Regions from separate parts of the Marivirga salinarum genome, predicted to be linked through region 2. Evidence: riboswitches for the same ligand, from Rfam matches in the RefSeq annotation. Region 2 holds a riboswitch; the other holds the start of a gene.
What was found. A riboswitch is a leader RNA that binds a small molecule or an ion and turns the genes downstream of it on or off. The one in region 2 is predicted to bind thiamine pyrophosphate.
Positions count from the first base shown of each region.

Region 1: it holds a riboswitch for thiamine pyrophosphate, as region 2 does, so the genes downstream of both, QYS49_RS03230 (class I SAM-dependent methyltransferase) here and QYS49_RS08115 (TonB-dependent receptor) in region 2, are expected to answer to the same signal.

Region 1 is NZ_CP129971.1:733,557-750,097, forward strand. Features, by position in the region: gene QYS49_RS03135 (DUF3667 domain-containing protein) at 1-410, shown strand, start outside; gene QYS49_RS03140 (Crp/Fnr family transcriptional regulator) at 615-1,241, shown strand; gene QYS49_RS03145 (YgaP family membrane protein) at 1,319-1,531, shown strand; gene QYS49_RS03150 (IS3 family transposase) at 1,634-2,275, shown strand; gene QYS49_RS03155 (hypothetical protein) at 2,603-3,220, shown strand; gene QYS49_RS03160 (hypothetical protein) at 3,650-3,880, shown strand; gene QYS49_RS03165 (hypothetical protein) at 3,886-4,941, shown strand; gene QYS49_RS03170 (hypothetical protein) at 4,946-5,284, opposite strand; gene QYS49_RS03175 (hypothetical protein) at 5,439-6,017, shown strand; gene QYS49_RS03180 (hypothetical protein) at 6,137-6,748, shown strand; gene QYS49_RS03185 (hypothetical protein) at 6,842-7,528, shown strand; gene QYS49_RS03190 (Trm112 family protein) at 7,625-7,900, opposite strand; gene QYS49_RS03195 (DUF2715 domain-containing protein) at 8,237-8,881, shown strand; gene QYS49_RS03200 (hypothetical protein) at 8,949-9,875, shown strand; gene QYS49_RS03205 (Trm112 family protein) at 9,857-10,195, opposite strand; gene QYS49_RS03210 (tetratricopeptide repeat protein) at 10,612-12,537, shown strand; gene QYS49_RS03215 (Trm112 family protein) at 12,690-12,989, opposite strand; gene QYS49_RS03220 (thiamine phosphate synthase) at 13,019-13,645, opposite strand; gene QYS49_RS03225 (AIR synthase-related protein) at 13,642-14,706, opposite strand; gene QYS49_RS03230 (class I SAM-dependent methyltransferase) at 14,706-15,431, opposite strand; TPP riboswitch at 15,475-15,569, opposite strand; gene QYS49_RS03235 (hypothetical protein) at 15,887-16,468, shown strand.
Region 2 is NZ_CP129971.1:1,897,335-1,913,875, reverse strand. Features, by position in the region: gene QYS49_RS08120 (T9SS type A sorting domain-containing protein) at 1-5,740, opposite strand, end outside; TPP riboswitch at 5,905-5,999, shown strand; TPP riboswitch at 6,166-6,262, shown strand; gene QYS49_RS08115 (TonB-dependent receptor) at 6,317-8,785, shown strand; gene QYS49_RS08110 (DUF6687 family protein) at 8,872-9,927, shown strand; gene QYS49_RS08105 (DUF5606 family protein) at 10,002-10,433, opposite strand; gene QYS49_RS08100 (hypothetical protein) at 11,020-11,340, opposite strand; gene QYS49_RS08095 (hypothetical protein) at 11,442-11,645, opposite strand; gene QYS49_RS08090 (PKD domain-containing protein) at 12,007-13,257, opposite strand; gene ftsZ (cell division protein FtsZ) at 14,713-16,281, opposite strand; gene ftsA (cell division protein FtsA) at 16,310-16,541, opposite strand, start outside.

The DNA.
Region 1 (16,541 bases), 1.2 Mb from region 2:
ATTTTGATAGTAATGGAGCAATGATAGCTTTGGAATGGATTGAAGATAATTATGAGATTGTTATTATTTTATCGGGAATTTTTATTGGATTATGGACCAGTTTATTTTTTATAAAATCAAGTTTTAATATTTACGAGATATTCATTTTGGTTTTTTTTACAACTGGAATTGTAAGCTTGATTTGCACTTTATTTAAAATTGTGGAAAGTATTACTGGTTTCGAAAGCTCCTATTTGTCATTGATTATTCCACTGTTTTATTCAACTTGGGCTATTGGAAACTTCTTTAACAAAAATAAATTTCTGAGTTATTTTAAAGGCTTTCTTGCTTATCTTTTTGGATCTACGATGTTACCCCTCTTTATAATTATAATTGGCCTTTTACTTGATGTGTTTAGTAAAAGCAATTAGTAAAAGCGATAAAAAGTATGGATTTAGATCCGCTCGTCCTCCTTTGTAAGGAGGACGATACAGGAAAAGCCTACTAGCGCGCGTTGCGAAGCAAAACGCGTGCTAATAGCTATGAAAGCAAGCTAAGGTAGTTCATTACTCGACATTATCCAGAAAAGCAATATCTTTATAGCAGCATACAGAACCTCTTAAAAACCACAACTAATGGAATCTGAAAAGAAGATATTGTCTTTTTTAAAACCTGATTTGGTTGAAAAGATACTGCAAGAATCAACGGTCAAAGAATTTCCCAAAGGAACCGAAATTTTAAGAGCGCAGCAATATGTAAAGGTCTTACCCATTGTCTTGGATGGCTTAGTAAAAGTATATTCAAAATTTGAAGAGAAGGAGTTACTACTGTACTATATAGAACCTGCTCAAAGTTGTGTGATGACTTTCAATGCGGCATTGAAAAACAGCCCAAGTAAAGTCTTTGCCACTACGGAAACTGATTCAAAAATCATTTTAATTCCCGTACAGCTTTTGCCCGAATGGCTGCATCAATATCCGGACTTCAATGAATTATTTTATAATCAATACAATCTAAGATATTCAGAATTACTGGAAACTATAAGCCATTTACTATTAGACAAAATGGATAAGCGCCTGTATGATTATCTGAAAAAGAAATCTGCCCTGACCAGTACTAATTCCATTAAAATGAGCCATAGCCAGATTGCGAACGAATTAGGAACCGCTCGCGAAGTGATCACTCGAGTGCTGAAAAAGCTTGAAAATGAAGAGAAAGTGGAACAAAAGGCTGGGGAGATAAAAATTGTGGGAGAGTGGTGACCGCAGTCACTGACTAGCAATTGAGCAGTACTTATCTTTATCCTATCATAAAGCAAAACCATTTAAATTTTAAGAAGATGAAAAAAAATATGGGATCAGCAGATAGAATTATTAGAGTAATAATCGCTGCAGTTATAGGAGTTCTTTATTTCACAGGAATCATTTCAGGAACAGTAGGCATAGTGCTTTTAGTATTAGCTGGAGTATTTGTTTTAACCAGCTTGATAAGCTTCTGCCCTCTTTACGCACCTTTCGGGATTTCAACTTGCCCTATGAAAGAAAGTAAATAAGAAAACTTTCTAGATTGAATAAAAGCACTAGCGGTTCAGGTGATCAATCACTTCCTTCTTTTGGTTTAAGTGGAAGTGCATCAATTACTTTAAAAACCGCTCTTGCTTTTTTATTTCAATGATAGCTCTGCACTAGTTCAAGCGTCCGCTTGGACCCCTACTCATTCTCATCATTGGTTACGCAAATATCCAAACCTGATTGCTCAAAAGCAGATTTATAAAAGCAATCAAGTATGGGTTAGTGATATTACATATATTCAAATAAAAGAAAATTTTGCTTATTTGAGCTTACTAACTGATGCTTACTCAAGGAAAATATTAGGTCATTATCTAAGTGAAAACTTATCAAGAGAAGGACCGATAGAAGCCTTGAAAATGGCAATAAGACGGAAAGGTCAATCCTATGTGACTCATCATTCCGATAGAGGGATACAATACTGTTGTAAAGATTATGTTGATATACTCAATAACAGCTTCATTAAAATTAGCATGACAGAGAATGGAAGTCCATATGAAAATGCAATAGCGGAAAGGGTAAATGGTATCTTAAAACATGAGTTTGCATGCAATCAAGCTTTTGGCTCATTTACTGTGGCGAAAAATTTCATTGATAGAGCGATTAAAAACTATAATGGTATTAGACCACATATGAGCTGCAGTTACTTAACACCGAACATTGCACATGAAACTGAAGAGACTATAACACGAAAATGGAAGAACTACTACAAAGAAAAAGTAAAGTAATACTAGGACTATTAATCGTAGTAAAGTTATATTAGGACTATAATGTTAAACCGTAAAGTAATTTTAGGACGATACATCATGTTTTGTGAATCCTCGTTACAAACGAGGACTAGCGTGGGTATTTTTCTTCTAAGAATTTAAGAACGTGAGGTTTTACGGGTATATTTAAAAGCATAGGCTAATTTACTGAGCCTATTTGGATTGGTGCAAGTGTGGTTGGCGGTGGTGCGATAGTTGTGAGAAATTATATTTTTTCAATTAAAATTTGAACGAAATGCACGTTCTTATTAAATAAAAAGTTAAATTGTTCTTCAAAAAAATATACCTATGAAAAATTTACTTACTTTAATCACTATTCTTCTATTAGCAACTTCGAATCTAAATGCTCAAAAAGAGGCTACGACCAATGAAGGTGAAAAGGTTTTATTATATGAAGATGGAACATGGGACTATGTTGATACAAAATCTGAATCTGAACTTTCGGAGTCTACTAATTCAGATGATTGTTCTCAATACGTATCGGTTGAGGTAGATAAAATGACAGGAGACAAGTCATATGCAGGAAAAGAATTACTGATAGTATCAAAAGATGGTGGTAAGAACGGATTTGGTTTCTATTTATTGAAAAGTGACAGAGGATCTATAATAATTAGTGCACAAGTCGTTGGTGCAAGCAGCTGCATTGATGATGATGATAAAATGAATGTCTTGTTTCGAGATGGCACCAGATTGGAATTGGTAAATGATGCAAAATTCAATTGTAAAGGTAATTATACTCAATACTTTTTAGGTGTATTTGGCAAGAAAAAGCAACTAGAAATGTTTATAAATAAGCCAATCGAAACTATGAGAATTTGGACTAATGATGGATATGTTGAAGAAGATTTTACGCCAGAACAAAGTAATACTTTGATGAATACAATCAGTTGCTTAGTAAATAGTTAAACTCTTAGAATAATTTACTTTTCAACTTCAAAATTATATCTTTAATTAAATCAATCAAAACTATTATGACTTACTGAGCCTTAGTAACTTTAGATTTACCTGATGCAACAGATGATCAAAGAGAATTATTTTATAAATTTCTTTCTGAAAGGAAATGGTCTAAAATTAATAAACTTACTACCACTTGGAAATTATTATTTAAGGAAAATGTTATAAGAAATAGATGTAAAGAAATAATAGAATCAAATTTAGAAAACGCCAAGAATCACAGTAATATAAAAAAAGTGGAATATGCTTATTTGATTGGAGCTATGGAAGTAGAAATAGGGCATTTTTAATAAATGCCATTTCATTACATCTAAAATAAACTATTATTTTATGTTTAGCGTTTATAAATTAGTAATATTGCAAATATAAAGTTGCTCCTCTATGAATAAAAAATCTGAAAATAATGACTCAGTTACATTCCTTGACATACTGATCATAGTATTAGGTTTTATAGGAATATCTTCAATTTTATCGTTATTTCATGATGATAGCAGTAAAATTGTTTCCAAAAAAGGAGAGAAAATTCTTTCAAGCCCCAAAGAAATGGAAGAAATTAATAAACTTATAGATAGCAAGCAGAGTTCTGAACACTACTCTGAAATAGTGATTTAACTATAATGAATTTATCTTTAGGTTTTATAACAATCCTATTCCTAATTATTTTTCCTGGAGTAATTTTTCGTAGACTTTATTTTTATGGTGAATTTTCAAAAGAGTTTAGGTCGAATTATAATTTGATCACTTTAATTGCTATTTCATCTATTCCAGGAGTTATATTATTAATAATAACCTCACTATTATACAATTCATTTGACACAATTAATCTAGATTTTATTATAGACTATTTTAAAGAGATTAAGTCTAATGAAACAAAACCTGATGACGACACTATATATCCCATCACATTAAATGAAATATTTGCTAGTAAAATAGCTCCATTTACTGGCCTGCTCTATTCAATCAGTATTGCTTCAGGATTAGTATTAGGAAGAGCTGTCAGGAAAAGTAGAATAGATACCAAATTTAAATTATTAAGATTTAGAAACTATTGGTTCTATTTATTTAATGGACATCACACCAGTTTTAAAAAATTAAAAGGTATACAGCCTGGATCAAATAAACATCTATTTACTCGTGCCGATATTTTAATTGGCACTGGAAGTGATTCAACATTGTACTCTGGAATTGTTGTAGACTATGAGTTAAAGGAGAATGATTGTAGTTCTTTAAACAAAATCATGCTTCAAAGTGCAAGAAGATACAAAACTAAATTTGGGCGTATGTTATCAAAAGATATTCCTGGACATTTATTAATTGTTGATTGCGAGAACATGTCAAATATCAATTTGACGTATGTAAGTGAAAAAAGAGTTGGTTTACTAGAAACCAAACTTCCTGGTATTATACCAAATATTATTGGAACAACTTTAATCCTGTTAATTCCTTTATTTATTTTTGAAATTGAAAAAATAGATTGGCTTTTGTATGAATGGTATTTTGATTTACCATGGTATGCAATGATTCTGTCTTATTTATTAGTTGTAGAAGTCCTAACCCTTTTAAATCCATTTAGAGAGACGGATGACGGATATGAATGGAATGGATGGGTATACTATGTGATAAAAGTAATTGCCATTCTTTTCACATCCGTATTAATTTATTGGCTATCTTAATTTCTTATTTCTTCTTCCTACTCAGCTTACTTCTCATTACCTCAGCTTCCTCCTTCAATTCATTAAACTCTTTCAATACCTGAGAATATTTTTCTTTATCGGATTTATTTACTGATTTCAATTCATCAAAATTCATCTTAAGCTCATTTAAATTCACTTCTAAATCAGCTTTTATCAGCTTGCACTCATTATACTTCACTTGCAAGTCAACTTGATTGAGGTGGGCTGACCATTTGGTGATGAAGAGTTCACTTAGCTTGTAATTGATGTAAGCCAATAGCCAGCTGATGAAAATACTGAATAGGATACATTGCCATTCACGGCTGAAATCATAGGCCCTCATAAAATAGAAGTTGACTATAAGGGAGGAATTTCCGAAGACTACAGGTGCGGTAAAAATAGGTTCTACCTTGTTTTTTTATCCCTTAATGCTATTTTTTAAAATAAAAATAATATCTTACTAGTATAATTAATTATTCAACCAAAATAATAGCACTATGAAAAAGCTTTTCGCACTAGCATTAGTTACCCTAATTTCGTTCCATCAAGTTTTAGGACAAGAAGATAAAGAACAAAACAATTTACCTCTTGATTTAATGGTTACTGTTATCAATAATAGCATTAATGAAGCAAATTCAAGTCTTAAAGACAATCCTCTTAACATCAAAAAGGCGGTCATAACACTAAAAACGAGTTATAATGGTAGCGGAGGTGGTGGCTTCTCATTTTTTGTCAAAGCTGAAAAAAAGTGGCAGTTGGAGAAAGCTCATACTCTTACATATACCTATGAAAAACCTTCAGAGGCGAAAGAGAAAAGCATCGATAAAATGTACGATCCAATAAAATTATTTGAGAAAAAGCTTGCTGAGGCAATTTTTGAAGCAGCTGATCAATGGAATAAAGTTTCCGCTACAGTAGAGGGATTACCAAAAAAAGAATTTACTGTAGAACTTTCCTTTACCTTCAAAAAAATAACTTCCGCGGGAATTGAATTTGAAATTTTCGGTATAGGTGGTGATGGATCTATAGATTATGAAAACTCTGCAACTCATAAAATAGCTCTTACCTTTCATTAAATATTAGTAATAAAATTAATTCTATTCAAGAATAAATCCCCGTTCCCGCCATGCCTCTGCATGGTGGTCTTCTACCTTTCATTCATTATCGCCAACCCAATAAGGTAACTTTTAGATAAATGGAATTAAAATTTGACATCTTTATTCCCGATAAAAGAAAGCAATATTCGATTAGTGATATTCTAGGAATAGTTGCTATGATTCTTGCAATACTAATTCTCATCTTAAACCATTTTTTTACAATATCACAAACAATTAATCAAGCTATCTCTGGAATTCTGTTTACGGTAATGCTTTATTATTTTGTTAGGGCAGTAGTGGTGAGGGGTAAAATACAACCTCTAAAAGGAAAGTTGATGGGACAGCTAAAGTTTGGCAGCACAGAGATATTTATAAATGATCAGAAAATTGATCTCGATCAGATAAACAAGTTAGAGTTCATTTTTGGCAATTATTATTCTCAATTTAAAAGTGCACAACCGATTTTTGACCCGTATAGTGAAAACGGAACTAGTAATTGGATGACCTTATGTTTTAATAAGAAAAAACATTCAATTCAATTTCGAAGAATGTATAATGGGCAAGAAAAATATCTAAAACCATTGCTAGAATATCTCCATTTCAAAGATAAAATCTCTTTTTTAAGGTTAACCGAGATATTAGGTATTAATAAATTTGAGGAGATTCAAGAATATAAACTGGAATTGGAAAATAAATTTGATCAAAACTAAATTAAATATCAAAGACCCAATTGGAATTGATGTTAAACAAATACTTAAATTGCTATATAGTAACGATAAAATTATTTTGACAAAAAAGTACTTATGAATATTGGTTTCAAAACAAAGTTGAATTCTGTTTTTAAATGTATTTCTTTTACGTTTATTCTAATTGTGTTTTTTGGAAACAATACCATATTTGCACAAATCCAAGTGCAAGACATTTTCTACAAAGTCAATGGCGATTTTAAAACAAATAATAAAGAATCTCGAATAACTCACATTAACCATCAACTTGAAACTAATTTTACTTACCCAGAAGCCATTTTAGAATCAGGGCTAGATGGGCAAGCATTATTACATCTTTTCATTAATAACGGTGAGATTGAGAAGGTAATTAATGAGAATATTTATTTTAGCTATAAATTTTTTGAACCCGAATTTTCCATATTCCTAAAAAGAGAGTTAGATACATTTATTGAAACCACAGATGGAAAAACTGAAATATTCATGCATGTAAATTTCTTTCTTCCTAGTCGGAATAAGTGGAATTCGAAGAATTACAATAAACAAAAGTACTACAATGAGGTAAAAGATTACATGGACAATTTAGAATCTGAAGATATAGAAATAAATATAGCTGGAAAATTAAATTCTTTACTTTGCTATAATGCTCTAGATATTCAAGTAAGAGAGCTTTTACTTAGAGCTCTAACTGTTTATGACAATCAACCTAAAATTCAAGAAGCCAAAAAATATATAGTACTTTTAGAAAAGTTAAATGCTATTTAGCACCCGTACTCCCCCGTTCCCGCCATGCCTGCATGGTGGTCAATCATTTTAGGCAACTTTTCAGGTTCCATAAAAGCCCATTTAACCTCCCACCTTTCATTCATCACCGCCCATCTCCAAAGCTCTTGCATGCGTAGGTCCATCTAATCGAAAACTTTGATCCCCTGCTGGCAAATCCAATCCCCACTTCTTCATGACCGGAGCCTCCAATGATTTTTGTCTGTATTCATCAGGGGTCATGATCGGGATACCGTAAATAATCGGGAAATAACGCTGACAAGCTGAGCAAGTCAAAAGTCCCTCAATAATTTCCTCATCCTCCTGTTTAAAAATACTGATATTCAAATCGCCCTTATCAAAAGGGCAGCACATTTTCTTTATTCTTCTTCAATTGATTTTGGTGTTGGAAAGGGTCTTGTTAGATGTTCATTTGATGGGGTATTTAAGTTTTTAATGCCACAATGCGGAGCATGACGGGAAGAAGGAATTGAAATCAAAGATTCACTCAACATTAAACTCTCTTAAAACATCATAACCATATAGTATATACATTAAACTACTATACTTTTACGGTATACGCAAACTAAAATACTGAATTTAGCTTTCTTTCCTTTGTGAAAGTATGTAGTTTAGCAGGCTAATGTAAAAAATCAAAAACTTGTCTACTTCAATAGACTATTGCGTAAGACGAGTTGTTATTATAATCTAATGACTAAAAAAATAACGATTTCTGTTCTATTGCTGATTTTTACGATAACCATCAGCTATTCTCAAAGTAGAGATAAAAAACTAGGGTTAAGATATTCATCAGACTATGCTCTTTTTCAAGGAGAAGGAAAATTTGTCTATAATCCTACAGTAGGTCATAAACTTGGACTAATTAAAGAGAATGGCTCACTTACTTTAGGTGGTGAATTAGGCTACTTTAATTTTAGTCCTAAAGAAGAGGAATTTTACTATTTAACGAGTAATACCACCTATGGGACAGCCAAGTATTCTGATTATAAAATCTTATCCCTGAATCTTATTTTTTTATGGAATCTACAAGTAAATAGAAACTTTCAAATTAAGCCTGGAGTACATTCCGGATATTATTTTGTCATGTATGAGACCTCTATTTCAGATGACTTTGTAAATTCTACTGAATCATTTATTAGTGGAAGAGGCGGGATAACCCCAACTATCGAGTTCCATTATGCATTAAATGAAAATTGGTCAATTGATGCCCATTCAATGTATCATATCTTTTTTGAAATCGGTAATTCTGATCCTTCCAGTGTAAACTTTAATTCATCATTAGGAATTGCACATAGAGTTTGGTCTAACGGATTAGGGATTACTTATTTCTTTTAAACTTTTACTCTTGCAATATTCCCTATAAAATTATTAGCTGTCTAACTATCTGATTAATCTGTTTATAATGAAACTAAATACTATAAAGTTCTTTTTTGTTTGTCTTTTATTATCCTCTTGTGAGGCAGAAAACCCTTTTGTTTCTAAGGAATATATTGAACAATTAGAGGAATCATTAAAGCCGGACATTACAAATATTGCATTTATCTACGAAAATGACGTTTATTATCTTGCTGATATTGAGTCTATTCCCCAGAAGATTACTGGAACTCCTGAAAATACTAAGACTAAAATATCTGTAAGCCATAGTGGAAAAAAGTTTGCTTTTTTGAATAAAGATAACCTGATTGAGATCATCGACAGCACTGGAACGGTATTGACAATACTTTCAAGTTATACGGATGTAAAATCATTCGACTGGAGTGAAGACGACTCTACATTATATATTCTAAACGGAAATTCTTTATCTTTTTATGGGCCCGATATGGATATTCCTACATTAACTTCGCCTTCAATTCCCAACTATGCTTTTGCAGAGTTTACTTCTTTATCGATTTCTTCTGGAGGAGATTTGGCTTATACTGTAAAATACATGGGTGCCATTAATTCAGACACCTATAGATTAATACAAAAGCCAAATGATGGAAGTGATAACGAAATAATTTATTCAAATAACTCAGTGAAAGATTTTACTTATGTAAATTTCTCTTCCAACGCTCAAGATTTGGTTTTGGGAGCAAGTAACTCAATTAATGTACTCGAAGAAGTATATTTCTTCGAAGATTTAAATAATTTCCACTCTTTTACTTCTGAATTTGATCATATCACCCCTACCTACAATAGTGCTAAACAATTTATAGTTGGCGGTTATAATAATTCTAGTCAAGCCAGCGAACTTTACTTATATGCGAGAAGTCTTACGAATTCTGATGAGGATTATGTATTCGATAGTTTTTCCAATGAAAATAATCCCATTTATGTCGACTGGAAGTGATTGAAAAAGGTAAGAAGTTGCTGACCCAATTCATCTCCTGCTGGCAATTCCAATCCCCACTTCTTCATGACAGGCGCTTCCAATGATTTTTGTCTGTATTCATCAGGGGTCATAATTGGAATACCGTAAATAATAGGGAAATAACGCTGACAAGCAGAGCAAGTCAAAAGTCCTTCAATAATTTCCTCTTCCTCCTGTTTAAAAATACTGATATTCAAATCACCCTTGTCAAAAGGGCAGCACATTTTCTTTAATAGTCTGCTTTGCCTCGTTCCCGACAGGCTCTGCAAGGTGGCAAGATTGATGGAAATCTTTCCCACAAATTAAGATAGTAATGAAATATTCCAGCAGAAATTAGATTATGTACACGATAATCCTGTGGAGTACAAATATATTTCAGCAAAAGAATATGCTGGTATTAGGAAAGAATTGTTGGCTGTAGAATTGTTGGATTAGCTTGCTGATTCGCTCGCGTTTTTAGTACGCAATACGTGCGATAAGGGTGGTATTATATCGCTAAAACCACTATATTACTTTCAGTAATCAACCCTGCTCTTTTACTATATAAATATACCAAAACTGTTCATTACATATAATAATTCTCTTTTCAGAATATTTTGGTGCACAGTTTACTTTAATATACTGTTGGTAAACAGTTTAAATAATATTACTTTTAAGGTTTAGCAGTCGGTTTCTACCTACTGCAGACAGGATTTTAGCTACATAACCACTATAGATGTCAAACTTCTTTCAAGAGCTTCAAAGGCGAAATGTTATCAAATCGGCCATTTCCTATGTAGTGATCGGCTGGGCAATTTTACAAGTAGCTGATATCTTATTTCCTGCCTTTAAAATTCCAGATAGTGCGATCCGCTATGTTTTGTATGCCTTGATTGGAGGCTTCCCTATATGGGTTATTTTCGCCTATATCTATGAGTGGACGCCTGCCGGTTTTCAACGAACCAGTACGGTACAAAATGAGGCTTCTGTTCATCAGCAAACTGGAAAGCGTCTTAACTTTTTTATTTTCGGGGGGATGGCGCTTGCGATTATCTTGTTATTGGCAGATAGGGTCTTCAATTTTACTGACACGCTTGAGACTACCGATGAGAAGAAAGCGATTGCAGTATTACCTTTTGAAAACATGAGCACCGCAGAAGATGCCTACTTTGCCAAAGGAATTACAGAGGATATTCTCACACAGATTTCGCAGATTGGGGACTTACGGGTTTTGAGTAATTTCACTATTCGAGATTATGATACAGAAGGAAAAACAGTAGAGGAAATAGGAGAAGAACTGAACGTAAACTATCTGCTCACCGGAAGTATTCGAAAAGCTGGCGAGCAGCTTCGCATCACATGTCAATTAGTGCAGCTTGACCCTGAAGAGCAGGCATGGGCAGAAAATTATGACAAAAGAATGGATGACGTTTTTGCCATACAGACCCAGGTAGCCGAAGAGGTAGCACGTAATCTTAAAGCCACTTTAAGCCCTGCAGAAAAAGCCAAAATAAAGGATAAACCCACCGATAATCTTGCGGCCTACAATATCTATCTGAAAGCAAGGGAAAAATATAACACCTATGAAAATGAAAATTTTAAAGAAGCAGCCGACCTCTTCAAAAAAGCAATTGCATTAGATCCTGAATTTAGTTTGGCCTATGCGGGCCTAGCAGAGACTTATGGAATAGGATATCTTAGGGGGTTCTACACAAATTTCTTCGCAGATTCTGCCAAAAAATATGCGGAAAAAGCAACGGTTTTAGGACCTAAAAGAGCAGAAACTTGGACGGCTTTGGGAACAGCCTTCCGTTGTGAAGGAAACTATGCTGAAGCTAAGGAGAAATACCAAAAAGCACTGACTTTTAATCCTAATTATCTATTGGCATTGGCGAATTTAGCAGATATTAGTATTCGACAAAACCGGCAAGTGGAAGCGATTAGGCTCTATCAAAAAATCATCAAGTCAAATCCTTTAAATTATAAAATTTTTGCTGGCATGGGGCTTACATACTTATTGTTGGATATGCCTTCTAAATCAGCGGCTTACCTCCAGAAAGCCATTTCTTTAAAGCAAGATAACCTTGACGTAAAGTTTTATTATGCGCTCTGGCATCTGTTCTACAGCACGCCTGATCAGGCCAAAACACAAATTAGAAAGTTTAAAGCTGCAGACCCACAAAACATAAGAGTAACTGCGACATGTGCAGTTTTGGCCTTAAATGTGGACCAAACACTTGCGAAAAAGTATGTGAATGAGTTGATTCAAAGCCCTGCATTCAATCCATCGGAGTATATTGATCAAACTCATGTCTTGAGTTATTTACTAATGGAAGAAGGCAAAATTGATTCCGCTAATTACTGGCTAGACACTACTATTACTATCCTGGAAAAGAAGATGAAAGAGGGGGGTAAAAACTCAGCACTTCCGGGTCTACTTATGGAAGCTTATGCTATCAAAGGAGAAAAAGAAAAAGCCTTACACCTGCTAGACAGTTTAAATCCTGAAAATGATCCTTCCCCTCCCATTGAGTATCTGAAAAGTCCATATTATGAAGACTTAAAAGATAATGATCGCTTCCAAAAAATTATGGGGGAAAAGCAGCAGTATATCAATGCAAAGCAGCTGGAGTTGAGTCGTCAAGAATTGGAGCTTCAATAATACAGCAATTGGTTTAAGAGGACGCTTGAAGCAGACTGCAAGAGGTCATGTAGAATCTTAGGAAATACCCTCGTTCCCGCCATGTTATGCATAGTGGTCAATCATTTTAGGCAACTTTTCTGGTTCCATAAAGCATTTAACCTACCCTCCTCTTATTCATCACCACCCATCTCCAAAGCTCTTGCATGCGTAGGTCCATCTAATCGAAAGCTTTGATCACCAGCAGGCAATTCCAATCCCCACTTCTTCATGACCGGAGCTTCCAATGATTTTTGTCTGTATTCATCAGGGGTCATGATTGGAATACCATAAATAATAGGGAAATAACGCTGACAAGCTGAGCAAGTCAAAAGCCCTTCAATAATTTCCTCTTCCTCCTGTTTAAAAATACTTATATTCAAATCACCCTTATCAAAAGGGCAGCACATTTTCTTTAATAGTCTGCTTTGCATAATTTTTTATTATCTCAATCCCTATATTCTTAATACTGTAGCTTTTCTTTATATTTTTTGGCAGCTGCTTCAGGATCGGCTTCATTTAAGATGCCTGAAATAACCGCAATACCATGGAAGGGGAGCTCCTTCAATTGCTCTAAATTCTTTTGATTGATTCCTCCCGAAAGAAAAATGGGCATATTGCTGATTTTGGTTGCTTTCTTGATGCTTTCGGGCTGTACAATATCACAGCTTTCAACCGAAGGAGATGGAAAAACGGAGCAAAAACTGATATAAGACAAGCCATTTTGCTCAGCCATGAGTACGGCTTCCATATCATTCGTAACCGTAAGGCCAATATATTGGTCTTTCAGTTTGGCCTGAATAGTTGGAAAATCGGCAGGCAATCGGTCAAAATGTACCCCATCTAATCCTGTCTCTAAGGCCAAGCGCCAGTCTTGATTCATAAGCATTGGCACTTGAAAATCCATTACCAATTCTTTAGCCCGCTTAATAAATTTTAATTTGGCTTCCTTGCTCTGATTCTCAGGCCAATGATCCCAAATCTGTACAATATCAACGCCCCCTTTCAAAGCTGCCTTTAGTTTGTTCAACAAGCTTTCGTGCTCTTGACTTGGGTCAATCACCAAATAAAGTCCTGCTAGTTTTTTCATTTCCATCCTGCTTGAAATGCTTTAAAAAATGCAGCCCAATAAGGATCCACCCCATCAAAAGTAAAAGGCTTCTGCTCTCCATTGGTTTGCACTAGCTGCTTGGAAGAGCCTTCCGTAAACTCTCCAATTTTATAAGCCTCAACTCCTTCTTCTGAAAGCCCTTGGATCAAGCGGTCTTCATTTCCCGGCTTTACCGCCATCAGCATAGAACCGGCACCGATAGAGATAAAGGGGTCGATCTCAAACAAATCAGTAATCTGCTTTACCTCCTCATTCAGTTTAATCTTATCTAATTCTACTGTGAAACCGCAGCCCGAGGCATCCGCCATTTCATCCAATGCTCCTAAAATTCCGCCTTCTGTTACATCATGCATCGCATGCAATTCTTTGTTTGGCTCCAGAATGCTGGAGGCCGCTAATGCTTCTTTCAATACAGAAAGATCCCAAAAGTTATTAGCCGCAATTTCTTGGGTTTGCTTACCGCACTTTTCACTTACCGTTTTAGGAAAAGCATTGGCTAAAAGGGAAGAGGATGATAAAGCCGCATGTTTTGTCATGATAATGCTATCGCCTACTCTTGCATTATTACTGCTTACTATTTTGTCTTTCGGAGCCTGTAAAAACATGGTGCCTCCTCCGGAAATGGTAGATTCCTGACCGGGAATCTGGCCTGTATGTCCGCCCGTAATACTAATGCCTATTTTTTTGCAAAGCGTATCTATGTGGCCCCAATACAAATTAAAATCTTCCCGAGACAAACTGACCGGAAGATTGAGTACAAACTGAGCATACTGGGGAGCAAATCCGGTAGTAGACATATCATTAGCCAATAGGTGCACGGATAAGTGAGCTGAAATTTCCATACCCAGAGACGGAATCAGAGATAGCGGATCACTAGAAGTGGCCAACGCATTTCCATTACCTAAGTCAATTATGGCCGTATCAACGCCAAATCTCGGGCCGCAAATTACTTCTTCTCTTTTGGCCCCACATTTATGCAGTAAATCCTCTTTAAACACCTGAGCATCTACTTTTCCAAATTGATCATCAAAAGCCGCCATCACACATCATTAAATTGTACATATAAACCAAAGAAATCACCATAAGGTAACTTCCACTGCTGACGTGGAAACCATTTGGGTAAGCCAGTTGCATTCCACTGAATGCTATAATCCCTGTCAGGAAGCGCCTCAGCAATAAGTTCTTTTAATGAAGCAGGCGTATAGAAATTAGCCGTTACGTAATAATTGTTTTGTCCAAATAACTGCTGTACCCTTCTTCGCACCAATTTGGGTGTGTTTCGGTTCATCATCCCAAAGATAATCCCATATTTACCTACTCTTGCGGCTTCACGGATTACTTCTATTGGTCTTTTGTAGTATTCGAAAGTGGTGATAAAGGCCAGTGCGTCAAACGTATGATTTTTAAAAGGCATATGATGAGAATCGGCTAGAACAAGGTCGCCATTGAAGAGGTGAACACCCTGGGCCAGCATAAAAGGAGAAATATCACCGCCTGTAGCCTGAATCCCTATTTCATGCCACCATCTTGTAAAGCGTGTAGTGCCACAGCCATATTCCAATAAGCTTTCAACGCGGCTATCTTTCTTTATGAGTTCTTCCAGCGTTCTTTTTTGCCAAACTTCCTGGCGCTTATAAGGTCCTTCGTAATAGGCCTCGTAGTGGTCGGTATCGTCTCTGTTAAAAAACCACTCCTGCCTACCTTGCCAATTGCGCAATTCACCGGTGGCGACATCAAATTTTTCCTTTTTTGAAATTTCAGTCATCGAACTTAATATTTATGACCTTTGCATGCAGGGGAAGAGGAAGTTCGAATGGCTTTCACAATTCCTACGCTAGCATTACCTAGATCAGGTTATTTGGGTATAATCTCAGCCGTTCAGTTGGCACCCCATGTAAAATATAAGACGAAGCTAAGGATAATTAAAAACTTAAGCAATGCTTTCAAAAAATATCCCTTAGGCACAGCGTAATGGTCCAAGCGGGCGCTTGAACTAGTGCTAACTTGAAACTAACTGAAATAGTATAATGCAAGCGTCCGCTTGTGCTTATGCTATAGAAAGATCAATAAGGCAACCGTTTTGGAAAGTCCTTCAGCAGGCTTAATTGAAAAAGCTGCCGCCTACAGTAGCGGAGAAGTGACATCAGAAATTGTCATCGAATCTCAAATTAAAAATATAAAATCCCGCTTAATCTTGTAATTAATTCTACTTTTAACTTTATGAACGAAGGAATTATTAAAAACGCTTATGAAGCAATGATCAAAGAGCTTCAAACCATCATTACGGTAGCCTATATTTTTGCCGTAGGGATTGGGATGCTATTTAATTATCAGAGGTATGATGAGTTCGGAATTAATATTTTTGATTATGCCGATGTATTTGACTTTCTGATCACTCCTTTCTCTGATTTTCAAGTCTTGCTTTTTACTATGATTTCTTTGCTGTTTACTTATTTGATTTACAAGCTAGATGTGGCTTGGAAAGGGAAGTACCCCAAGTGGTATTCGCGGTTAGTATATTTTGGTTTTGACCAAAAAAGCTGGTTTGCTAACTTTCGCTATTTCACATTTTTCATAGTGCTCATTTCCTACCTATACGTATCTGCGGATTGGTATGGATCAATTTCAAAAAAGCAACTTAAAAAGCTTGATCCTATTACTATTCAATTTTCAGATGGAGAAGTAAAAAAGGGTAAAATGATTGGAAAGACGAAAGAAGTGATTTTCATCATGTATGGCAAGCAAGTGGAGGTAATCCCTATTAGCTCTTTGGTTAAAACTATAAAAATGCCTGTTCAATAAGACCCGCAAATAGTATCTACCATTGGTCCAAAAGGGCATTTTTTGTTTTTTGTTGCAGCCGGCACAGCAGCAA
Region 2 (16,541 bases):
ATACTACTGTTAATGCACCTTCAGCATTGGAGGCTTTTGGGTAATTATCTTGAAAAATACTTTCCAAATTCTCACCACGAGCACTTAATCTTGAATCCAAAATCTTATTTGCTGAAGTATCAATACCATCAAAAATGGAAACATCCATGTCAGTTTCAATATCCCGGATTTGTAAAGCTGTCAATGCAATCTTTTTAGAATTGCTATTTGGATACAATGTAACCTCACTTCTTTCAAACGGGAATTCACCTGTTTCAAATCCGTTTACACCATAAAGATTTTTGCGTCCATCAACAATAACATCTCCGCCTTCTCTGAACATTAAAATATCGTCTTTCTTGAGTGTTTTAAACTTCTTCTCTCTGCGATCTTCAGAAAAAATAACTTGATCTCCTGATTTGTAACATGAGTAGAATGACAGAATATATTCAGTATCAGGACTTAAATTTGATATATTTAAAAGAGGTCTATTAAAATCAAATTTGAAATTAGTATTTAGATACAATAATTGTTCTTCACCTGAAGCTTCTGAATAGACTGAATTAGCATTGAGATTTTCTAATTCCCCTGGTCCTTTATGAGGTTTATTTGCCTCACGTAAACTTATATACAAACCTCCAAAGGATAAATAATTATAAAGCTTTAAACTAATCTCAGTTTTGAGGCCAGTTATGATGATTGCTTCTGCTTCTGCTTCTACATCTGGAAATGAATCATTATCATTTATCCAACCCTTAGTGTTTTCTAGTAAAGCCGAGTTTTTAGCATAATACACAGCACTACCTAAAGCAAAATTATTTTTGATGTAAAAATTATCTACAATAAGCGAATCTGAGTTAGTTTTTATATTAGCAATACCATCTAATGAAGTGAGTAAAACTGTTTTTTGAGAATTATTAATTATCTCCTCTACCTGCAACGTAGATTGATTCTTTAAATACACCTTATGTATATTTAAAAAGAGAGAATCGATATCCACATTTGAATAGGTATTAAAGTAATCTCTATTCCCAGTTTCGACATAGGGTAATTTGATATCACTACTAATCGAATTAACTCCTTCCCATCTTGGCATATTATGTATAATGGAATTATTAAAGCTAATATCTTCTACACTAATAGAACTTTGAGGTTCAAATGAAACATTAGCATTGGTAATTTTTAATTCCATCAAACTAAAAACATTCTTAATATTTAAATGATTCTTACTTGGCATTATTTCGATAGAAAGAATTGTAGAAGCAATATTAGACCTAAATTTATTTCCCTCTAACGCCTGTCTTAATGTTAAGTTATCAGCAAAGAAATTGAGACTATCATTGAGTTCAAAGGATGAAGCAATATTAACTTGATCGATACTACTAGAAATATCTTCATAAACAAAACTCAATTTGTTTGGCAAACTTTTGGCATCAAAACTGAATAAAGCCATTTCTTCAGTAGAAATAACAACAGAGTCCTTTGTTGCTGAAGAAACCGAATTTTCATCGAAAATGACCTCACTACTATTATCAGGCAAAGTACTGTGTTTAGTTTTACCTCCAGAACTTGTTGCCCAATGGGATAAATCTACCCAATTTCCAGATCCATTTACCCAATAATAAGTGCTAGTATTACTTGTAGCAACATCACGTTGATAAATCTGATCATTCGTGATAGTTGAAGCTAGCTTAGTGAATCTGGCATTATATATAGTTACTGTGTAGTCAGTATTAGGCTTCAACCCTTTTATATAGTTATTACTAGGTCTATCAAAGAAATAGACTTTTTTGTTCTCAAATGTTCCTACTAATCCATTTTTTATTTCAGTGAAGCCATTTGGAAGAAGTCCACTCTCAAATGGTATGGTATTGTCTGCCACTCCCTTTTCTGAGACAACCACAACTGACTCATAAGGATAGTAATATGCCTCTGTTTCATAAGATAATTTAAAAGATACTGCATCTATTTCTGAAATAGTAAAATAACTTCCGTCAAGTTTATTTGTGCCAATTTTTGGTATAAAAGAAAATGTCTTGTGCTCAGAACTTAAATAATTTTTAGCATTCTCATCCCCATAATACTCAAGTACATAAAATTTTAAGGCCTCGGTATTATAGAGCTGACGAACCAAGTATTTAGAGGATACATTTACGGAATTACCTGTGCCTGAATAGGCCAAATATAAAGTACTATTGCTGTATCCATTATCTACATTAACACGATAAAAATCTTCAATCAAACCACCATTCACAGACGGTAAATCTCTACCGTCAATAGATTGATATGTATTAAATAAAGCTCTATTTAAAGTAATTAAAACGATTCTTTCTTCACCATTTCCATTTTCCCAGCTTAAGTTTACCGTAGAATCATTAATTAACAGAAAATCTAAGTTTTTAGCTGCGATCGTGGGTCTGTTTTCAGGCACATTAAAAGTGTACTTTTTTGCCTGTGCATAAGCAATATTCTTCCCCTCCCCATTAGCTTCGGCAAAATATATGTCATAGGACTTTCCTGGCACTAAATTATTTATGGAAAAATTATTGCCTGCACCATTGTAAACCACTTGACTTCCATTAGTAAAAAAGTCTTTAAGGGTTTTATTGAATTGGTAATCCAATCCATCTATATAGCTTGGGGACTCCTCATATCTGTTTACTATGGTGGCTACAACTCTATCCCCATTACCACGAACAAAATTAATATCTGCCGTTCCTTCTTTCGTAGTAGTCGCTTCAAAATTTGAAACACTTTGAGTTGGTTCTTGTTCACCTGCTTGAACTGGAAATAATCTCCCATAAAATCCTTTATGCGTATATCCTGACCATAATTTTTTATACACAAATGTTAATGCCCCTTGGCTATTCGTAGCTTGAATTACTGAATCAGAGTTTATACCGTCAACTGTTAACTCTTCATAATCAATTAGTAATGGTGCTAGAGAATCAGTGCCATCAAAAACTCTTAAATCAAAAATGGTATTCCCTCCAACTCGACTATCAATTCCTAAATTTTGATAAGATAACTTATCTGTACTTTGTTCTGGGTAGAATGTTTGTGTTATATCCTCATAATTCCAAATAGTACCTGCAAAACCAGTAGGGTCATATAAAAACTTAACAGAGTCGATATAATCCACAGTATCATTTAAAAAGATGGAGTTTTCCGGTCTTGTAGTAAATTTATTAAACCTTAATGTGTTCCAACCATAAGTTAAACCCACTCGGTTTTCTCTGAAAAGCATAGTTGCAAAATAGTAATCTGTTGAGGGTTTAAGTCCAGAAATTTCTGTATCGTAAAAAGTATTATCTCTTTTAGTAACAACGAAAACTCCCTCTGCAATTTCAGTACCTAATCCAAATTGTTCATTTGCTTGAAATCGAGTATTATCTTTAAGTGTCTCTCTCAATAAACTTTCAGATATGGGTTGTTCACTTATTAGAAAAAAATAATTTGCTTCTTTTTCATTTCGAAAATCTGAAGAAGGGTCAACTCGAGGACCACTCAGTCTTATTTTTTCGATTTTTACAAAAGGCTGATCATATGAATAAAAATCTAAGTCATATTTTGAAAAATCATCTGAAGGAGCCTCTATTATATTGTCTACTACTGTTTCATAACTTTCCTCAGCATAAGTAATCTCTCCATTACTCTCATTATATTCTATGATTTTAACTGTATACTCAGAGGCAAAATCAAGTTTATCCATCGTAACATACCAACCTGAACCGAAACTAGAAATATTATTTGCTCTAATATTTCTTACAGTGCCGATTTCAAAATCATCCGCATAAGATTGATTATCAGTTGGTGTAAAAGTGATAGGACTAGTTCCTTTTTGAATTAAAATCATTCTATCATCACCATTACCCAAATAAAATTTGATTCGAATTGTTGAATCAGATATATTTTCAACTGTCAATTCAGAAGCCATTTGTGTTGGAGCAGGCAATGTAATATCCACATCAGCCTGCCAACCCTTAGAACTAAAACTACTTGTCTCAAAATCAGCACTTTCAAATTTAACTGTTAAAGACTCCCCTGATGAAGAAACACTTAAAGGTAAACTATGGGTATCACCAGAATAAGATTCTAAAAGTGTTGCTGTAGTATCTGCACCATCAAAAATCCTAAGCTTTTCATAAGATCGAACTTCCAATTCATTAAAAGTCAATTTCACAGATTTTCCAGCTTCTGCTGAATTTAAGGTTAGAACTTGTTCTTTATTAGGAAAATAAGAACCATTTCCACCTTCATCATAAAAACTATCTCCGGTATTTACACTGACTTCTCCATTATGCATGTATATATTTCCGCTTTCCAGAGTTGTCATAATTTTTGCAAAACTGGTAGAAGTACTTTGATATTTAACACTTGAATTGTCAGGCGTGGAGTTCACTTCCATTCTGGAAAAATAATATTCAGTATTCGGTTGCAAGCCATCGATTTTTACTTGCTTATCGTTACCTTGATATATTACATAAGTATCAGTGCCAACTAATTGACCCTGTCCAAATGTAGTATTGGCTGTATATTCAGTATCATCTGCTACAGTTACATCTGGGTAAGTACCTTCACGAATAAAAACTATTCGTTCCTGCCCACCGCCCGCAGTCAAGCCTAAATATATACTGTCACTATAAATCTTTGAGAAATAAAATTGTCCATTCCCAGTTGGTGTTGGTACTGAGTTGATTTCCCAACCCTGGGAATCGTCTAAAACAAGGGAATTTTCTAAACTAAAAGTGCCTGAACCTGTGAAATCGACATCAGTAATATTTAAATAATCTCCTGAAACATTTATTCCAGACCCAATAATGGTTGCAGTACTACCCTCAGTAGAGCTAACAAATTCTACCACCTCTGATGCGGTTCCATTAACAGTCAAGGCATTTGTGATAGTTTGTTGACTTTCTGCTTGAAATTCAACTTCAATACCTGCTGCTACTGTTAAATTATCAAAGGAGTTATCGTCCTCTATGCTAACTGTATTAAAAAAATCGGGCATTAAAATATTTACATCGAAATAATCTAAATTATTCCCTTTAAAGTCTCTGCTTACATTTATGGTCGAATTTGCCGACTCCAATGTAATCACATCGTAAGAGGCAATACTCCAATGAGATAAATTGATAATAGCATTAGTAATGTCAATATGTTTGGCTACATTATTTATGGAATTAAAATAGCCAAAATCAAATTCATTGGCACCAAATATTATAGTCCCTGAATAGTGAAAAACATTCGCTGCAGAAAAATTGCTTAGGAAGGTATAGCTACCAGAACCTAAAAAACTAATATTATTTGATTTAGGGTCATCAATATCCATATTGCCTTGTGCAATTTCTATTTCCTCCCCATCCTCATTACTGTAAAAGCTTAAACGATTGGAGTCAAGGTCTAATTCTACACTAACCCCAATGTATAGTGAGCCATATATATTAAAATCCCCACTTCCAGTGAAAATTATGGCATTACTGACATTACTAGCATTAAAATCCCGTACACCTATATTTACATTAAATGTAACAGTTTGACCATCTGCAGAAAATGAATTAGCATCAAAAAATAAATCATCATCTTCACCGGGCAGATTTGTATGCAGAGTTGATCCGCCACTAGTTGTTGCCCAGTGATTTAAATCATTAATATCACCACTACCCCCTATCCAAAAATAGTCAGCAGCATGAACGTTTAAAGCAAATAAAATAAAAAATAAAGATAATAGAGATTTGAGGGGAGAGTAGAATTTTTTCATTAAAAACTATGCTTAAAATTGAAAATTAGAATAAGATATTTTAAACCCAATTTCAAAATTAATATATTAAAAATCATTAACCTAAAATCAAGCGTACAAAGGTAAAGAAAAACCAAAATGCTGAAATAAAATTTGTTTCCTCAGAATTTCCCTCTTATACTTGCAGCATCAATAAGGGGTGCCTTAATATAACGGGCTGAGAATATACCCTGAACCTGAACTCGGTAATGCGAGCGTAGGAATTTTGAATTTAAATAGAGCCTATTAGGCAATTACATGAGAGAAACTTGTCCCGATAGCAATCGGGATTCAGTGCCAAATAATAAATTTCTGTGAAATTAAATATTATAAATCAATTACATAAAATGAATAAAAATAAGATTTCAGGAACAATTGTTCTTGTAAATCTATTGTAAAGATAAAGCGTATCTACGCTGGGGTGCCTTAATACAACGGGCTGAGATCATACCCAATGAACCTGATGCCGATAATGCGGTCGCAGGGATTTTGGTTAAGGAAAATGAAAGGAGGTAATTACCCCGCCTCCATGAGTTTCACTAACAAACAATTTAAACAATGTTACAATTTACAAAAAAGTGGTTATTAACTGCTTTGGCTGTGGTTATGAGTATGCATTTAATGGCTCAAAGCAGCATTAGTGGGAAAGTAGTTTCCCAAGAAGACAACTCGCCTTTAGTGGGTGCAAGTGTAGTGATAGAATCCCTTCAAAAAGGAAGTGCCACTGATATTGATGGAAATTACCGCATCAATAATGTTAATGCCGGTAAATATGAAATCAAGGTTTCTTATATCGGCTTTAAGCAAGCTGTTAAAACAGTACAACTCGAAAATCAGGATTTGACCCTTAATTTTGAATTAGAAAGAGATATTCAGATTACGGATGAGGTAATGGTTTCAGCTACAAGAGCAGATGAAAATACACCTACTACCTTTACCAATATTAAGAAGGCAGAGCTGGAAAGGCAAAATCTAGGACAGGATATGCCTATGCTGTTGAATTACACACCTTCAATGGTGACCACTTCAGATGCTGGAGCAGGGGTTGGTTATACTGGAATGAGAATCAGAGGTAGTGATGGAACTAGAATTAATGTCACAATAAATGGAATTCCAATCAACGATTCGGAATCTCATGGAACTTTCTGGGTGAATATGCCGGACTTAGCTAGCTCCGTGGATAATATCCAAATCCAAAGAGGGGTAGGAACTTCAACTAACGGGGCTGCTGCTTTTGGTGCATCGGTAAATATGCAAACTTCTACTCCATCTCAAGATGCTTTTGGAGAAGTAAATAATTCTTATGGCTCTTTCAACACAAGGAAGCATAATGTGATTTTCAATTCGGGAATTACCAATAGTGGCTGGTCTTTTGAAGGACGCCTTTCTTCCATTCATTCGGATGGATATATAGACCGAGCAACTTCTGATATGCAATCTTACTTCCTTTCCGGTGCTTATTACGGTGACAAAACTATCGTGAAAGCTTTGGCTTTTGGCGGAAAAGAAAAAACTTATCAAAGCTGGTGGGGCACACCGGAAGCTCGTTTAGAAAATAATGAAGAAGGTATGCAGGAAGTAATCCTAAATAATGGTTATACAGAAGATCAAGCTGAAAATCTTCTGAATTCTGGCAGGACATTCAATTACTATTTATATGATAATGAGACTGATAATTATCAGCAAGATCACTATCAACTCCACTTGTCACATCAATTTACTGATAACATACAAGCCAACGCAGCTCTCCACTATACTTATGGTAGAGGTTATTATGAGCAATACAGAAATGATGATGATTTCGCTGATTATCAATTAAATGATGTTGTGATTGGAGACAGCACTATTTCCTCTACTGATTTGGTTAGAAGAAGATGGCTAGACAACCATTTTTATGGCTTGACCTATAGTTTGAATTATCAAGAAGGTGATTGGGATGTTACTTTAGGAGGAGCTTATAATGAGTATGACGGAGATCATTTTGGTGAAATCATCTGGGCAAGATTTGCTGGTGAATCTAAAATTAGAGAGCGTTACTACGATAACTATGGAAGAAAATATGATTTTAACACCTTCCTAAAAGCTAATTATCAACTCAATGAGAAATTGAATATGTTTGCTGATATGCAAATCAGAAATATCAATTATGTTACTCAAGGGATTGACAATGACTTAACTACTATTGACACAGGTGGTGAATACTTTTTCTTTAATCCTAAAGCAGGTTTAACTTACAGTTTACCTAATAACAGTCAATTATATGCTTCTGTTGCTGTAGCTAATAGAGAACCGGTAAGAAATGATTTTGTTGATGCGCCTCAAGATGTAACACCGCAGCCAGAAACTTTATATGATTATGAATTTGGTTATAAAAAACAAGGAAGCAATTTCAGTGCGGAGGCCATTTTCTATTATATGGATTACACTAATCAATTAGTCCTTACGGGGGAATTGAACGATGTCGGGTCAAGCATTAGAACTAATGTGGAAAATAGCTATAGAAGGGGAATAGAATTGATTGGTGCTTATCAATTAACTCAACAATTATCAATAGGTGGTAATGCCACTTTCAGCCAAAATAAAATAGCCAACTTTACAGAGGTAATTTATGATTATGGCGAAAACTGGGATGAATATAATGTGATTGAAAATGAATATAGCGATACAGATATTTCATTCTCTCCAAACATCATAGCTGCCGGAGAAATCAATTATCAGCCAGTGAGAGGATTGAAATTTACGCTACTAGGAAAATATGTAGGGAAACAATATTTGGATAATACCTCTAATGATAATAGAGCCTTAGATCCATATTTTGTAAGTGATTTCGTAGGAAGCTACAAATTTGGCTTACCATTCTTAAAAACTGCAGAGCTGAAATTGATGGTGAATAATATATTTAACGAAATGTATTCTTCAAACGGTTATACATTCGGCTACAATGCCGGATCATATGAAGTAAGAGAGAATTATTTATATCCTCAAGCAGGCGCAAATTATTTATTAGGTTTAAATCTAAGATTTTAAGAAGAACTACCTGATAATTATTAATAGATAGCTTTTCCAAAGTTTAGAACTTTGGAAAAGCTACTTTCAATTTCAAAAAGCCAATTATGACTGATAAAACTTTCATCCCCTTCTACGACATCAAAAAATATCCTGATGAAGTTTTGGTAGTCGATGCCCATCATCCTCAGGGATTTGATTTATCGCATTGGCGAGGAGCGCCAGTTCCCAAGAATTGTGAAGCAGATACCAGCACTGAAATTGTTTTAAAAGCAATTCAAAACAATCTACCAAAACTGGATAAAAAATATGTCACCAATAACCATTATGATATTGATGGATTTTTGGGTGTATGGGCTGTTTTCAATCCAAAGGAAGCATTAAAGCATTATGATTTATTGACTGAAATGGCTCAGATTGGAGATTTCAGAGAGATTAATTTTGAATATTCTGAATGGAAAAAAGCCTTAAAACTAGTCTGTTGGCTGAATAAAGAAGAAGCTGAATTATTCTACCCTCCTTTTGGTGCTCCTGAAATAGCAGAAAAGGAAATGGAAGCCTGTGTCCCTAAATACATTCACTTTTTAGATGCTTTCAGCAAAGTGGTGGATTTACCTATTGCTGAAGTTCCTTATACAGAAGAATTCAATTTAGTCTTGAACCATCTTGAAAAAATTGATAACCAGGAAACAATTGATGATATCAGGATGCAAATTGTATATGCCAATGAACCATTGCATTATTATGCCCTTTATAGCAAAAGTCAATCTGCTGATATGGTCATGAGTATTTATTCGGATAACCGATATGAATTAGAATATAAATACACCACTTGGATCAATACCACTCGCCAGCATTTCCCAAGAATCAGCATGGAAAAGCTATGTGATCAATTGAATGAAATTGAAGAAAGCGGTAAAACATGGGAAGCAGAACATTTTACAGATACAGCTCCTATTCTGCGCTTAAAAGGAGAAAAATTAAGTAAGAAAGAACGCTTTCAGAGTCCTTGTTTCAGACCAGTTTATGCCTCAAGTATTAGCCCCGATGATTTTCAGAATATTTGCATTAATTACTTTAGAAGCCATTATGAGAGGCTATCAAAAGGTGTAACTTTGGATTGGAAGGAGGTTAGAAAATTGAATGAAATGGTTTTCGCCTAAGCTTGAATGAAATAAAAAACCTTCCAAGTTTTGAAAACTTGGAAGGCATAAAATCTTATTTCTACTAAATCAAATTACTCTTTTTCTTCATCTTTCTTTTCTTCGCCTTTAGCAGTCAATACCTCAGGTGCCTCTTTTAATAAAGTATTATACCAGCTCACTAATTTCTTTACATCAGAAGGATAAACCTGATTTTCATCGTAATTAGGTAGTACGTGCTTTAAGAAAGCCATAATCTCTTCTTTTGAAGATTTAGCATCTATTCCTAAATCGTCACCAAATTCTTCATGCATAGTATTAAAAATCTTCTGTAAAGGAACATTCCCTTCTGCATCAGTGGTATAAATGGATATTTCATCCAATATGGATACTCTATCGTGTGCGTGAGCTACAAGCTTTTGCTTTTTCTCATCTAAGGATTCTAAAATAACGCCTGTTCTTGAAGGTTTTACTACCTGAAACAAACCGCCTTTTCCTGTAACTGAAGCTATATCTTTTAAAGTCATGTTTTATCTTCTTAAAAATTGATGGACGAATTTAGTGCAAACATTTCCGTTTTCACAAAATTGGGGGATGGATTTTGAGGAAAATATGATTTTAATAGGAAACCGCAGATTTATGAAGTAAAATACAAATAGTTAAACCCAAGCAAAAAGATGGTCGGTGGAACACCGACTATGGAAAAATTAACCACAAAAGAAGCAAAAGCTGTCTGAAGCAGGCAGGGAAAACAAAAGCTTTTTCGCTGTGGCAAAAAATTTACTACTGATCTTACTTGTGTATTTCGAGTTCTTTTGGTAAAAATATAAGTTATGGCCTATCCCTTTGAGTCCTTTGTGAAATTCTCAGTGTAATCTTTGTGGTTAACACAAAACAGCCTTTGGCTGTCATATTTTATTTGTGGTCACCAGAAATCGAGTAGGGTAAAGATAGGAAAATAAAACTGTCGTTGCCATCAACGCCCTTGGCTTTGCATTGTCTTCCCTCTGGTTAGGCAACTTGGGTTTCATTCAACCCATTGGATATGTCTGCATCCAAGGCAAACAAAAAAGCAGAGCCTTACGACCCTGCTTTTCTATTTATTAAATAATATTACTTTCTATCTCGTTGAGAAATTATAGTTTGTAATTGCTCCATTTTACCTGAAGCAATATCTGAAACACCATCATTTATAGTAACATTATCTCCTTCTTCAGTAACAGTATAATCAACAATTGCTTGGGAATAAGTCTCATCACCATTATCGAAACCTGCTGTAGTAAAGCCATTAATTACTGGGCTAGCATTTAAAGTTGAACCACATCTTGTGAAGTCAAACAATAAAGGATATCTTACAGGATCAAGAGGGTCTATATCCACAGATGCATACTGAATGGGAACTAGATAATAGTCTCCATCTACCAAAGTTAGCAATAATCATTTCTTCTGGATTATCAAAACCAAGAATAGTTAATTAAATTGAAGTCTGTGTCATACAATTCCCAATCCATATTAATATCTGCAATATCAATAGATTAATCATCTGGAGCTTCAACTGCAATAGGATTTCCATCTAAATCATCTCCCCATGCCGTGGAAGCAACTGCCAAATCACTTCTAAAATTAACAATAGAGAAACTCGTTGTAGTTGGTTCAATATTTACATTAGCAGATCTTTCATCACCGAAATATAATTCAATCGTTTCGGCATTCTCACCAACGCAATCATCAAAGATCACTATATTCCAAGTAAGAGATTGTATATCAGATGTAGCAGGTATAACCTTTTTAGCAAGACCTAATCCATATTAATTTATAAAAATATAACCATCACCTATAGTAGCTTCGCCACCTATTTAAGATGCATCAAAACAGCATCTGCACTAGACTGAAATTCACTTAGTGTAAGTGTAACCCCCATAGTATCTTCACTGCTCTCATTATATGCAGAAGCAACATCAGACACATTAACTAAAGCTGAAACACCGGACACAGAGATTAATGTACCACAACCTGTGAAATCTTCATCTTAGGAACTACTTCCAAAGAATATCAGAAGCAATCCTAAAATATAAACATTTAATTATTTCCTTTAAAAAATTATTCAACTGGAGTAAATACATCTATTTGAGACCCTAACCCACTAATAATATACTCAAATGTAATGACACCAGTCTCAGGATCAATCGATCCTTCTCCAGCTACATCATTTGAGAATTGTTGGAAGCCATCCAAATCACCACCTAGGTTTTGAGCAGGAATTTCTAATTCACCACAAACATCAGTAAAGATAGTTGGAACAGCAAAAGCACCAGAATAACCTAATGACACCGCATAAGCACTAGTAGGCAAGAAATAATACTCACCAGGAGCAATTTTAACTATTTCAGCTGTATATTCAAGATTACTTACACCAGCATCTGGTGATGATCCAACAACATTATACATACCAGCTAAGTCAGCTACACAAATTGTTTCTGCATACTGGCTGTCAAAGCCATCACTATTGGTGGCCGTTAATACTACCTCATATTCTCCGTCATCATTATAAGTGTGGCTTGGATTTTCTTCATTTGATGTACTACCATCTCCAAAATCCCACGTATAAGAAACCGCATTTTGTGAAGTATTTGTAAAGTCAATTGTATAAGCGTTATTCTGATTAATACTAAAGGAGAAGCCAGCTATGGCCTCTGGGGCCAATATTTTTACGGTATAAGCTGCTTCAAAACTAGTTGCGCCATCCTCATTAGCCACTAATAGATTAATTTTATACGTACCAACTTCTGAAGTTTCACCATTGACGTTGATCACTCCAGTTTCTTCGTTGATACTTAAAAACCCCGGCACTTCTGCCTCATTTTCTATAGTGAAGCTAAATGGTGATAAGCCATCTAAAGTTGGTGCTACACTACTTGAATTCGTTGCCAAAGGAACGGCAATTGAGTCTACTGAATAAATCAGGTTTCTTGGCAGGTCTAAGGCAACCATTTCTATCGTAAAGGCACTTTCAAAGACTTCAGTAACATCATCATTAGAAACTGCCACAGCAATAACGTAGTTAATACCTCCTTCAAGCGTATTACCTTCAGCCACAGTGATAACTCCTGTAGAGTCCTCTATTGTGATACCTTCAAAGTTGCTGACAGAAACATCTGCAATTGAAAAGGTTAAAGTGCCACTTCCATCCACTTCAGGAGCATCACTGGCAAAGCCTTCACCTACTTTTATGGTAGTGCTATTATTGGTATAGGATAATGATCTTACTTCGAGGGCTTCTGTTTCTGGTTCATCTGTACAGGATAAACTGACTAAAAATATTAAGATTAGGTAAATATACTTACTAGGCATGTTTTTTATTATTGAAAAGATGAAAAGTAACCTTAAAAGGCATCAATTAGGATTTAAAATTTTAGCATACAAAAGTATTTTGAAATAGTCGTATTTCAAAATGTTAAACGCACACATTTATACTAACGTACCGTTAGGTAATTACATAGCGACTTGAGTTCCATTAATAATTGGTACGAATTTGCATAATAGAGTAGGGTAAAGATAGGAAAATAAAACTTCCTATCTCAAGCCCTCTCACAGAACCGTGCTTACAGACCATCGTACACGGCTCCTGTTAAGCCTTATTCAATACCATCTCATAGTATTGATGCAAAATCCTTAGCATGTGCATTGAAACGTTTTCTGCAGTTTTGGCAACTCTACTTTCAGTGATTGGGCAGGTTCTTCTTTCTCCGTGTCCCGCTGATGTTTCTAGCTCAAAGACAAGCTATCCAAAGTCAATCTGTCAGCAGTATTTAACCACGGTTACTGAACACTCGCACGGTTTCCACAGAATGTAGGCTCGTCACCCCTTTCCGTAAAATACAATCCCGCATTCCAGCAGAAATTATCTTTGCTTTTACCTGATAACCTGAATTCGATTATTAATTTAGGATTCAGACCGTTTGTAAATAGTGAGTTTCAACTAAAAATTTTGAAGCAATAGCGGGCTATTGTAAGAAATTTTTAGGAAGAAAATCGCTGTTTACAAGCGGAATCAGAAAAACTTTCCCATATAATCCAATATACTGCGTTGTCTTTCTTCGATATAGCTCGCTATATCTTCAAAAAGACGCCTTGTCTATTGAATGGATGCAAGCCATAGGCTGGTCACCCTCTGGGTGAAAAATCTGAATTTCCAAATTAATGTCGAACTCAGGTTGATACGTTCGGTTTAGCTCCAAGTCTTCGGTTTAACTTTGCCCCTTCGCACAACATCCATTCTTTTGAATATGAATACCCCTTTATGACAAGTTGCACGCTCTTCGCATAAAGTCTTCCCTGTTTTCTCCTCCCGTCCGTTACCAGACTTTCTTTGGCAGGGAATTATTCACTACTACGGTTTCATCTGCCACCTTCACCTGTTCGCCAGTTCCTTGTCGTCAAACTTGTCACCGGCTAGCATTATTTTGCAGGGTAAAGGCTTCCCTCATTAAGCAAACTATCCTGTCTGGAAACACATCCGTTATAGCATACAATCTTGTCCAGATTTCGGGCGTTCCCACTTTTTGCAAGGTTGCCCAGACTGTCTGCCAAGGTCGGTTCACTTTCGTTATGTTCCCCTGACTTGCTACACACCCTGTCGTTGCCAACAACGCCCTTGGCTTTGCATTGTCTTCCCTCTGGCTAGGCAACTTGGGTTTCTTTCAACCCATCGGATATGTCTGCATCCAAGGCAAACAAAAAAAGCAGCTCCTTACGAAGCTGCCTGTAACACCTGTTTATTATGACTTAAAAGGATTTGTGAATAATTTAATCTACGTTATCGTGCAAGAACTTATTATTGCCCAATATCTGATTATCATCATTCAAATTGAATCTTGAGATATTTTTCTCAGAAGAATGTGGCACATCTCTTAATTTTACCTGCTTACGTTTATAAGCCGGTACCTCCATTTGTTTATACGCTTCAGGAGTATTGGTATGTCCACCATTTAAGTTTTTCAATTTTTCAATCCTCTCAACAGAACGCTTTCTCAACATTTCTTGGCGCTCTGCCTCTTTTTTATCTACATCATCCTGACTTTCTGACTTATCTACTATATCATACTCATTAGACAAGCTATCAGTAAAATCATCAGCAAAATCATTCTCTTCCTCTACATATTCTGGCTCTTCCTGCTTTTTAGAAGGGAATCCAAAAGAATAACCTCTTTCCTCATCTGCAGGGGGACGAGATTCTTGAGTATTTCGCTTTTCAAAAGTAAATGGACTAGGCTCATTTCTTGGTTCTGGCTTAGACTTTTCTTCCTCTTTCTCATTACCGAAGAGCGTAATCTGCTTATTAGAGTCTAAATCATATACCTTTCTGGCTTCTTGATGCGGAATAGCATTTTCCTTGTAGCCTCCTTGATCAAAACCTGTAGCAATGACTGTTACAGACAATCCTTCTCCTAAAGACTGATCCATTCCATGTCCAAAAATTACTTCAGCTTCATCTCCGGCTCTCTCTTGAATATAATCCGTGATTTCAGTCAGCTCATCCATTTGCAATTCAGCCTTATCACCTGAAATAATGGACAATAAAATCTTTTGCGCTCCTAAAATATCAGTATTATTCAATAATGGAGAAGATAATGCTTCTTCAGCTGCTCTTAAGGCTCTGCCATCCCCTTCAGTTCTAGCAGAACCCATTACAGCAGCACCGGCATTTTTCATTACCGTCTTAACATCTTCAAAATCCACGTTTACTTGACCTGGAACTGTGATAATTTCTGCAATACCTTTAGCACCAGTAGTTAATACGTTATCCGCTTTCGCAAATGCATTTCCAATGGTAAGGTTACCGTGTATCTCTCTTAATTTATCGTTGAGTATAATCAAAACAGTATCACAATTCTCCTTTAACTGTCGAATGCCTTCCTCTGCTTGTCTTACCTTCTTCTTTCCTTCAAAACTAAAAGGCGAAGTGACAATCCCAACAGTCAGGATATCCATTTCTTTGGCTATTCGTGCAATAACAGGCGCAGCACCAGTACCAGTACCTCCGCCCATTCCGGCCGTAACGAATACCATTTTGGTATCATTGCCTAACAATTCACGGATTTCTTCCTTGCTTTCAAGTGCCGCATCTTTCCCTTTTTCAGGATTAGCACCGGCTCCCAATCCGCTTGTTAGCGTTGTTCCAATTTGTAATTTATTAGGCACAGGACTTGTTTTTAATGCTTGGGAATCTGTATTACAGACCACAAACTCAACATCCCTGATGCCTTGGTTAAACATGTGATTAACAGCATTACTGCCACCCCCACCAACACCTATCACCTTTATGATAGATTTGTGGTGTTTTGGAATTTCGAATTTATAAGCTCCTTCAGTCATAATATCCGTGTTTTAAGTTCTTTCGATATTAGTAATCATCTTTTTCATCAAAATCATCTATCAAAAAACTTTTGGTTTTATTGATAATCTTTGAAAAGAAGTCTCCTTCTTTCTTTGCACCTTTCACTCCTTTTTGTTTATGGTTGATAAACATATTCTGATTATTCAACTTAGCTTCAAGGTACCTGTTTTCTCGTTCGTCAATGGAACGATAACCTGCCAATACTAATCCTACAGATGTGGCATACATCGGGCTTTTC